One region of the Bacillus basilensis genome, then DNA from elsewhere that is predicted to be linked to it. Evidence: a T-box and tRNA genes for the amino acid it is inferred to sense, from the RefSeq annotation. Region 1 holds a T-box; the other holds one or more tRNA genes.

Region 1 (6,631 bases):
ACTGGACGGTTATCATATTGGAATGATACCCCTAAATCACCTTTTGCTAAGTTACCTAAGTAACGTGCATATTGAACTGGCACTGGATCATTTAAACCATATTTTTCAAGAATGATTTCTTTTTGTGCCGGTGATAACTTCTCCTGGTTTTTAAGCGGAGAACCCGGAAGTAATTTCATCAAAAAGAAAGTCAGTGTAGTAATTAAAAATAATGTCAAAGCCATGTACACGAAACGTTTTAATACATAACGTCCCATAGTCAAGCACCTCCCCGTTTTTCTCAAAAGCAATAAGATAGTTTAAAATATTCTTACTTTTATTTTTTAAAAATAAGAGCACATGCCCATCATAGGCATATACCCTTATTCATGATGGAAACCATTTTTAGTTTTTGAGTTCAACCCACTTATAGCTAAATTCCCCGCCATATTTATGTTCTAATAGACCTGTAATAGATTGGCGTTGTAAATAAGCTTTTCCTGGTTGATATACTGGAGCTATCGCTGCATCTTCAAGCAGTTGTTTTTCTGCCTTTAATAGAGCATCCCAGCGAGCTTGTACATCAACTTCTGTTTTTGCTTTTTTAATTAAATCATCATATGCTGGATTTGCATAATTTACTTTGTTTTGTGCATTACCTGTCGTATACATTTCAAGGAATGACATTGGATCCATATAATCTGGACTCCATCCCGCATATGACATTGCATAATCTCCACTTGCTTCAAGTTTTAATTTTTGTGCAAATGGCTGCATTTTAGTTGGAACTGTTAAACCTGGTAAGTTCTTTTCAAATTGGCCTTTTAAGTACTCTCCGATTTTTTTCGCATCATCAGTATCAAAGTTTAATAGCTCTAACTCTACTTTGTCTACACCAAGTTCTTTTTTACCAGCTTCCCAGTATTTTTGAGCTTCTTTAATATCCTCTTTTATAAGCTTTCCGTTTTCTTCACGGAAGTCTTTTCCATTCGGACCTTTTGCTAAGCCTTTCGGAACAAAACCATATATACCCTCTGAACCATCGTTTAAGATAACTTTTCCGATATTTTCACGTTCAAAGGACATTGCAATTGCTTTTCGGATATTTTTATTTGCTAAAAATTTATTCTTTTCATTTAAGCGAATAAATTGTGTAGATGGTCTCTTAATCGTTTTGAAATCAGCATCTGATTTGTATTTATCTACAAACTCTGATGTTAACACTACACGATCAATTGCTTTCGTTTCATATAAATTTATAGCAGTTGAACGATCCTTAACAATATTGAAGTTTATTTCCTCAAGTTTTACTTCTTTATTTTCCCAATACGTTGGATTTTTCTTAAGTTGGAAACTTTGTTCATGCTTCCATTCATTTAATACGAATGGACCATTGTAAAGTGTCGTATTGGATTCTAATCCAAATTTCGCTCCTTGTTCTGTTACAAATTTCTCATTCAAAGGATACAATGTTGGATAGACTGTTAAACTTACAAAATAAGGAACAGGGTTATCTAATTCCACTTCAAGTGTATGATCATCAATTGCCTTTACACCAAGTTCTTCAACTGGCAATTCTTTTTTGTTAACTTTCTCCGCATTTTTAACATCAAATAGTATGTAAGCAAACTTGGCACCCGTGTTGGAATCTACAGCTCTTCTCCAAGAATAAACGAAGTCTTTCGCTGTTACAGGTTCACCATTAGACCATTTCGCATCTTCACGTAACTTAAATACATACTTTTTGCCATCCTCTGATTTCTCATAAGATTTAGCGACACCTGGAACAAGTTTATCGTCTTTCCCCAGACGATATAATCCCTCCATTGTGTTATTCATGATGTTAGAAGATGTTGCATCTGTCGATAACGTCGTATCCATAGTTGGAATTTCAGCTGTCTCAGTTAGATTTAAAACTTGCTTATTTGAGGATTTTTCTTTTGCGCCTGCTTTATTATCCTCTTTTTGGTAACTACAAGCCCCTAACATACTGACTGTCAACGTCGATGCAAGTATTAACGGTATCTTTTTCTTCATGTTGTGTTACCTCCCCTAATTGCACTTCCTGTACCCTCACTTGTAAAAAAGTAGAATTGAAAGAATAATCTCCAAGTTTCTACAATTTTCATTATACATATAATATAACAATTGTGAATATAGTTTTTTGTTTTTTTGTTAAAATTTTTAATAAAATGTTTATTTTTTAATTTTTTTGTAAAGGGATACGTTAACATTGCTACTATCATCTTGAAATCAGACCTTTAATTGCGTATAATTTTCAAAAAATTAATTCTAGTACATATTATAGCTTTTATAGTATAATAATTCTAGTAATATTTTGACGGAGGGGAACATTTTGAATAAAGTTTTTTTTCATACTTGTATACTAATTTTCATAGCGATAATCGCTTCTAGTATTGGCGCATTCCTCGTTTCATCGCAATTTTTGTTGAATTTTGTCAACATCTCGTTTTATATCGCACTATTTTTTATTCTTATAGGCGGTTTTTTATTCATATTTCAAAATGGATTTTTTAACGTAACAATTTACGCTTTCCAAAGAGTATTTGGTACGAACAAAAAAATTGACTCTTTAATTGAAGAAGTAGAGGAACCTACCGATAAGAAAGAACGTATTTATAAAACATATTCATTCAAATGGACGTATCCAATTTGCATTACCGGTATCGTTCTTGGGCTGTTCTCGACTCTCATTAGCTTTACTATTTTGATGTAGTTTGCAAACACTATCCCATATGATATAATAATCAGCAAAACATTTTGTTATAAAACTTTAGTTCTTTCATATTAAAAGAGCTCAGGTAACAATAAATAAATTTATATGTATGCGATGATAAAGAAGAGTACATATTGAGGCAATTTCAGAGAGCTTGTGGCTGGTGTGAACAAGTAATTGTACAATGTGGAATGGGCTTTTGAGCACCAAACCGAACCGAAAGTAGTAGGCTTTGGCGTTATATCCAAACGTTATTATGGATTAGAGAGATTTCACAGTAGTGAAATAATTAGGGTGGTACCGCGGTCCATTCGTCCCTATAGTTTTTGGGATGAATGGGCTTTTTTGTTTGCCTTCTCTTCCCCCATCACGCATTCAAATTTAGGAGGAATTACTTATGTCAGTTATCTTTTCTGGTATTCAGCCGAGTGGAACGATTACACTTGGAAACTATTTAGGAGCTATGAAGCAATTTACAGAGCTTCAAAATGAACACGACTGTTATTTCTGTATTGTAAACCAACATGCGATTACAGTACCTCAAGATCCCGTACAACTTCGTAAAAATATCCGCAGTCTTGCTGCACTTTATGTAGCATGCGGTATCGATCCTGAAAAAGCTACTTTATTTGTACAGTCAGAAGTGCCAGCACACGCTCAACTAGGATGGATTATGCAATCAGTTGCTTACGTTGGAGAATTAGAGCGTATGACGCAATATAAAGATAAAGCATCAGGTAGAGATTCAGTTCCAGCTGGATTACTAACGTATCCACCATTAATGGCTGCTGATATTTTACTTTACAACACTGAAATCGTACCTGTTGGTGATGATCAAAAACAACATATGGAATTAACACGTGACCTAGCAGAGCGTTTCAACAAGCGCTTCCGTGAAGTATTCACAATTCCTGAAATTCGCATTCCAAAAGTAGGGGCTCGCGTTATGTCACTAACAGAACCTACGAAAAAAATGAGTAAATCTGATCCAAATCCAAAATCAATGATCAGCATGCTTGATGAACCAAAAACAATTGAAAAGAAAATTAAGAGTGCCGTAACTGATTCTGAAGGTATCGTGAAATTCGATAAAGAAAACAAACCTGGTATCTCTAACTTATTAACAATCTACTCTTCATTCTCTGGAAAAACAGTTGAAGACATCGAAGCAATGTACGAAGGCAAAGGATACGGAGACTTCAAAGGCGACCTAGCACAAGTAGTCGTAGAAGCAATTCGTCCAATCCAAGACAAATATAACGAACTAATCAGCTCACCAGAACTAGACGAAATTCTAGACAAAGGTGCCGAAAAAGCAAACCGCGTTGCATTCAAGCAACTACGCAAAGTAGAAAACGCAATGGGACTAAGCAGAAAACGTAGGTAACATAAAAAGCGGAGGCGACTGCTTAGCCCTGACGGCTAAGGTTCTTTCCCACAGAAGGTGCTTTTTACCTTCTCGTGGGGAAGGTTCTTAGACGCGAAGGGCTAGGAGCCGGAGCTAAGTTGTACCAATTAAAAAAACCGCCAATTGGCGGTTTTTTTAATTTACCTTTTGCTCGTTTTCCATTTCCCATAACTTTTCAAAAAATGGCTGTCCTTTTACGAGACGCTCGCATAATTGTTCGTGCTTCTCAGACCAGCCTGTTTTCGCTTCATCATACAGTTTAGCCCAAATATCTTCAAATTCCATATGTTGTACCATTCCGTATGCTGATGGATCCCACTCTGTGAACCAATAGCGAATTTCTGCTGTGTTTTTCGTTGTATGTAATTGATCTAACGCCATAAATAATAATTGTTTAAGCTGTCTTTCTTTACGAGTTAAGCCATTCATAATGAAAGGTGATGGTGATAAAATATGATGTTCTTTTTCCATTTCTTCTACTTGGAACTCATACTTTTCTGCTTGTACGTTTTCTACCATCTCATATACCATCTGCTCTTGGCGCGGTATAAGTCTGCTCTTTCGAATTGGCACATTGTAACCAATTGTGTCGATCGCAATAATTCCTTTTCCATCTGTAACTACAAAGCAATACTCTTGCTGCAAACGTTCATGATTTTTACGAATATAAGCCTTATGATGTACGTCTTCCAACATTTTTTGCGGAAGCTCTAACAATTCGTCCTCGATGTAATGATATAATGTGGAATCTACTTTTAATAATGGCACTTGATCTAATAGTTCAATCGTATCATCTTTTCGCCATTCGTAAAAATGACAAACGTTATACCCATTCTCTTCACCTTCAAACCAATTTACCCATACATCATGTAGATATAACATTCACTACCCCTCACTTCACTACTGTTTGTATCAATCATTATGTTCAATTTTTCTTAACTTTATTCCACCTAAGGAAATATATTCTAATTATTATTTTTTCTTCTATTAATACGAAAAAAACAGGAAATAGAGCTCCTGTTTTTTATATATGAAATGTATTTGCTTTATTCAATATTTCTTTCGCATCTATAGATAATAAAGAAAGTGTATCTTCTCCTTCAAAAGCTACACAGTCTTTGACAATATGAAATCCAAGTGCATAGCCAAGCATCTTCGGGTAAGAATGAAGTCCATTTAATAAGATGTCGTGCTCCCTTGTTCCTCGTTTTATACTTATTCTTTCATGTACAACATTTTTCCAATAATACATAGCCTCTTCCTTTGAAAGATACGTCGTCCACGGTGCATTGTATTTTTCTGAATATCTTTCCGTTACTGCTTGCTCAGCTAGCCCTTCCATAATCATCGTATCAAGCAATGTATATTCTGTTTCTTTCGTCTCAATTTGATGTAACCTGCATATGTGGTGATATTCATGCGCCAATAAAACTTTTAATTCTTCTACCGAATTCCGTCCACATACGAATAAGAAAATAACGTGACGCATAGATAATCCAGCCCTGCCGTTATACTCTTCTTGTACAGTTCGATTATAAGAATCTGATAATAAAATAAAGACAGGGACATCTGGACCTTTTAACCAACTTTTTAGTTTCTCATACTCCGCACGTAACTCTTTCCAAATTTCCTTTTTCTCTAACTCTTTAATTTCCTGTTCTCCTCGCATAACCGGGCGATACATACCTTTAGAAATTAAAAAGCGATACAACCTTTCTTTTGGCAGCGGGATATACTTCGTAAACTTCTCACAAAGCTTTTCTGGCCGTCCATAATATAGATGTAACCACTCAGCTGTTTCAATAACCCCCATCTTTATCCCTCCTTTTTCTTATGTATATGCAAAAAGAGAAAAAGACGTAAAATAAATAAGGAGTTTTTTCGCAATATATTGCGAAAAAACTCCTTATCCCATCTATTATTTATACGATTTAAATACTAACACTGCGTTATGACCACCGAACCCTAGTGAGTTACTTAATACTGCATTTACTTCTTGTTGTCTCGCTTTATTCGGTACGTAATCTAAGTCACATTCTGGATCTGGCGTTTCATAGTTAATTGTTGGAGGGATTACTCCGTCTGTAATTGATTTAATCGAGAAAATCGCTTCAACAGCACCAGCCGCTCCTAATAAGTGACCTGTCATTGATTTCGTTGAGCTAATCGCTACTTTATACGCATGCTCACCGAACGTTTCTTTAATTGCCATCGTTTCATACTTTTCATTCGCATCCGTACTTGTACCATGCGCATTAATGTAATCGATATCTTCTGGCTGTAGACCTGCATCAGCTAACGCTTGACGCATTGCACGCACGCCTCCTTCACCACCAGGAGCCGGCATTGTAATATGGAATGCATCACCAGTTGCACCATAACCAGCAATTTCCGCGTAAATGTGAGCACCACGAGCTAATGCGTGCTCTAATTCTTCAAGAATTAAAATACCTGAACCTTCACCCATTACGAAACCGCTACGATTTTTATCAAATGGACGGCAAGCT
Region 2 (3,642 bases), 400 kb from region 1:
AAAACAAAAAATTGCACATATTTATAATGCCATCTTTCTATTAAGTGCCCTAATAACAAATATTATTAGTAATGGTTTTTATTTATCTACCGTATTTCCTGTGTTCTTTATGGCTGTTTTACTATTCATAGCTAGATACATTCATGTCCCTAATAACAAAAAACACGAACAAGAAGCTTAGAAAGAGGAGACACTGTGTACCAATCTTTCAAAGATAATCCGCTAAAATATATATTGAATTTATATAAAAAAATAAATACTTTTTTTGGTATACAAGGAAGCAATACGGCACAAGTTTTCCTTTATGGAATGTTATTTCTCGTCTTAATCACATTCTCCTTGCTTTACTAACAAAAAAAGGATCTCACGTTTATGTGAGATCCTTTTTAATTTATATAGAAAATGCTCTTTACCCACAAGCATATTTTTCATAAATAAAGCTAAGATTATATTTTTTCTCCAAGCTCATCCTTTGTTCATCATCGCACCAATAGAACAGAATATCATGAATCGTTGCATAACGCTTATTTTTAAGAAATAGTTTAAAGAATGATGGCAGACAATCATGTAATTGTATAAATATATAATTGCGTAATATTTCTTCTTTATATTCAATGCCCTTACAAATATACAGTAATTCTTCACAATAATATGCATGCTGTGGAACTTGAATCATTTCGAAAAATGGCACATATGATAATAACTTTCCGATAAAATGATCATATCGATCCATTATTCCTATCGTCATATGCTCCATCATATCTTTCATTACATATAAATAATCATCTACATGAGTAGTCTTTAATGGGTCTAATCGATCTGAAATTTGAGAAAGTACAGCTCTTTGACAAGCTAATACCGCTTGACTAGGTCCATAATATGCTAGGAAGTCTGTACACTTACGATATTTCCGTAATAAGTCATGTGTATATAAATCATACACAAAAGTATTACAATACATCGCTAGACTCATCATATCACTATTTAATTGTTCCTTTGATAGGAATTTAGCTCTCTTACACATATAAAAGAATGTAAATTCCAATACTTCTTTATGGGATAATAGATGTTTACAATCCTTTATACATTTCTCATTAAATTTAACTCTATCCCAAATTTCTACATCCCCATCAGTCAATTCACCAATACGATATTTAATAATTAAATAGTTTAAAGCAACCGCTTGCGTCAAAAGATCCCACGTTTCATATTCCAATGAAGTGTAAACAAACTCAGCTAGTCCTTGATTTACCATAAAAGTATTTGCTTCTTCATACCAACCAATCTCTTGACATAAGCGAAGAATACGTACTAAAGTTGGAATTTCATCTTTATGAAACTGCGGTAAATTCTTTGCTTTATTCATTCCATATACGATAAATGCCGCTAAATTTTCTTCTTTATAAAATTCTTTTTCTTTCCACACTAATATAGTTCGTTCTTTCCCTTCACCTTTTGGATGACAAGGTACAAGCAAAGAAAATAATTCAGCGAAATTATTTGGTTCTATATATGTATCTGTAACCAAATTCCAATTCGGATCGCGCTGTACAGCCCTCATATAATTCCCCTTCCCTTTTGTCTACATAGGAAATATTAATCCATTATTACATCGTTAATAATAAATATTGTTATATTCGAAATCTATCATAACGCTTATATCTATCAGTATATCATTTTTTCTCTTATTTAAAATTAGGAATGACAAATTTAAATAAACTGTCGAAATTACTAACCGTATACTTATTATATAATGTCTCAGATACATCATGCTAACATATTAGCTTAATCCATATATACTAGAATAATGCATCTGATTTTTATACGTAACTTATCCCACTAATTAAAGTCTCTCTTCATTCCGTATGCTCCGAGATTTCACTTAAAGCAAATCCCGCTTGATCATCTGCCGATTCTCTTGTAGCTAAATCACCTAATGCTAGCATTCCAACAAGTTGACCACTCTCAACTACTGGTAATCGTCTAATTTGATACTGTGCCATTAACTCTGTAGCTTTTTCAATGGAATCATCTGGAGAAACTGAAACAATATTTGTTGTCATTACATTTGTAATTTTATTAGATCCAGGATGTTTCTCAGCAATGCCTCTAACCACTAAATCTCGGTCTGTAACAAGCCCAACAACTTGCTCATTTTCAACAACCGGAATCAATCCAATCGATTCTTCTTTCATCTTTACAGCAGCCTCGTATACGTTGTCTAGCGGTGTACAATGTACAATATGAGTACTCATAAGGTCTCTCACTCGTGTCATTTTTGTCTCCTCCTTTTTATACATACCATAGTTTTTCCTAAATCCCTTTATTTATTTCAGGAAAATCAGTAGATAAAAGAGGATTAACACACAATAAAAAAGAGTCAGCAATGTGCTGACTCTTTTTTTATGACCCGTACGGGATTCGAACCCGTGTTACCGCCGTGAAAGGGCGGTGTCTTAACCACTTGACCAACGGGCCATGGCTCCGCAGGTAGGACTCGAACCTACGACCGATCGGTTAACAGCCGATAGCTCTACCACTGAGCTACTGCGGAATAATATATGGTGGGCCTAAATGGACTCGAACCATCGACCTCACGCTTATCAGGCGTGCGCTCTAACCAGCTGAGCTATAGGCCCATATACTTTACAGGGGCAGTAGGAATCGAACCCACACTGGAGGTTTTGGAGACCTCAGTTCTACCTTTAAACTATGCCCCTAAAGGATGCCGACTAGAGGACTTGAACCCCCAACCTACTGATTACAAGTCAGTTGCTCTACCAATTGAGCTAAGTCGGCATAAAAAAAATGGTGGCTCGGGACGGAATCGAACCGCCGACACGAGGATTTTCAGTCCTCTGCTCTACCGACTGAGCTACCGAGCCAACATAAATGGCGGTCCCGACCGGGGTCGAACCGGCGATCTCCTGCGTGACAGGCAGGCATGTTAACCACTACACCACGGGACCATTTGGTTGCGGGGACAGGATTTGAACCTGCGACCTTCGGGTTATGAGCCCGACGAGCTACCGTGCTGCTCCACCCCGCGACAATATAATATTTTTTAAAAAAATGGAGGAGGTAGAGGGATTCGAACCCCCGCGCGACTCTCGCCGCCTGTCGGTTTTCAAGACCGATCCCTTCAGCCGAACTTGGGTATACCTCCATGAAGGAAAAAAGAAATATTTTATTATTTATGTCTAAACCATTAAAGAAAATGGAGGAGGTAGAGGGATTCGAACCCCCGCGCGATTCTCACCGCCTGTCGGTTTTCAAGACCGATCCCTTCAGCCGAACTTGGGTATACCTCCGAGACATATAATAAATAAAGTGGAGCCTAGCGGGATCGAACCGCTGACCTCCTGCGTGCAAGGCAGGCGCTCTCCCAGCTGAGCTAAGGCCCCATGTTTTTGGGAATATCGGGAAGACAGGATTTGAACCTGCGACCCCCTGGTCCCAAACCAGGTGCTCTACCAAGCTGAGCCACTTCCCGTTAATAAAAGCGCGCCCGAGAGGAGTCGAACCCCTAACCTCTTGATCCGTAGTCAAACGCTCTATCCAATTGAGCTACGGGCGCATATGGTGCCGAGGGCGGGGGTCGAACCCGCACGGTGGTCACCCACCGCAGGATTTTAAGTCCTG

What was found. The T-box of region 1 lies ahead of trpS (tryptophan--tRNA ligase). A T-box ahead of a tRNA ligase gene usually reads a tRNA of that ligase, here a tRNA-Trp.
Region 2: it encodes a tRNA-Trp, which carries the amino acid that the T-box ahead of trpS (tryptophan--tRNA ligase) is inferred to sense. The anticodon was not compared.

What each region holds. Positions count from the first base shown of each region.
Region 1 covers NZ_JBNTQO010000004.1:397,102-403,732, reverse strand. The annotation lists gene opp3b (oligopeptide ABC transporter permease) at 1-257, opposite strand, end outside; gene ACQVV1_RS11420 (peptide ABC transporter substrate-binding protein) at 385-2,016, opposite strand; gene ACQVV1_RS11415 (DUF3899 domain-containing protein) at 2,336-2,716, shown strand; T-box leader at 2,822-3,038, shown strand; gene trpS (tryptophan--tRNA ligase) at 3,114-4,103, shown strand; gene ACQVV1_RS11405 (YjbA family protein) at 4,260-5,006, opposite strand; gene ACQVV1_RS11400 (DUF2268 domain-containing putative Zn-dependent protease) at 5,149-5,937, opposite strand; gene fabF (beta-ketoacyl-ACP synthase II) at 6,043-6,631, opposite strand, start outside.
Region 2 covers NZ_JBNTQO010000004.1:119-3,760, reverse strand. The annotation lists gene ACQVV1_RS09355 (hypothetical protein) at 1-181, shown strand, start outside; gene ACQVV1_RS09350 (DUF3965 domain-containing protein) at 410-1,561, opposite strand; gene ACQVV1_RS09345 (CBS domain-containing protein) at 1,857-2,276, opposite strand; tRNA gene ACQVV1_RS09340 (tRNA-Glu) at 2,407-2,478, opposite strand; tRNA gene ACQVV1_RS09335 (tRNA-Asn) at 2,480-2,554, opposite strand; tRNA gene ACQVV1_RS09330 (tRNA-Ile) at 2,563-2,639, opposite strand; tRNA gene ACQVV1_RS09325 (tRNA-Trp) at 2,650-2,720, opposite strand; tRNA gene ACQVV1_RS09320 (tRNA-Thr) at 2,727-2,799, opposite strand; tRNA gene ACQVV1_RS09315 (tRNA-Phe) at 2,810-2,885, opposite strand; tRNA gene ACQVV1_RS09310 (tRNA-Asp) at 2,894-2,969, opposite strand; tRNA gene ACQVV1_RS09305 (tRNA-Met) at 2,973-3,049, opposite strand; tRNA gene ACQVV1_RS09300 (tRNA-Ser) at 3,074-3,166, opposite strand; tRNA gene ACQVV1_RS09295 (tRNA-Ser) at 3,219-3,311, opposite strand; tRNA gene ACQVV1_RS09290 (tRNA-Ala) at 3,332-3,404, opposite strand; tRNA gene ACQVV1_RS09285 (tRNA-Pro) at 3,420-3,493, opposite strand; tRNA gene ACQVV1_RS09280 (tRNA-Arg) at 3,504-3,577, opposite strand; tRNA gene ACQVV1_RS09275 (tRNA-Leu) at 3,581-3,642, opposite strand, start outside.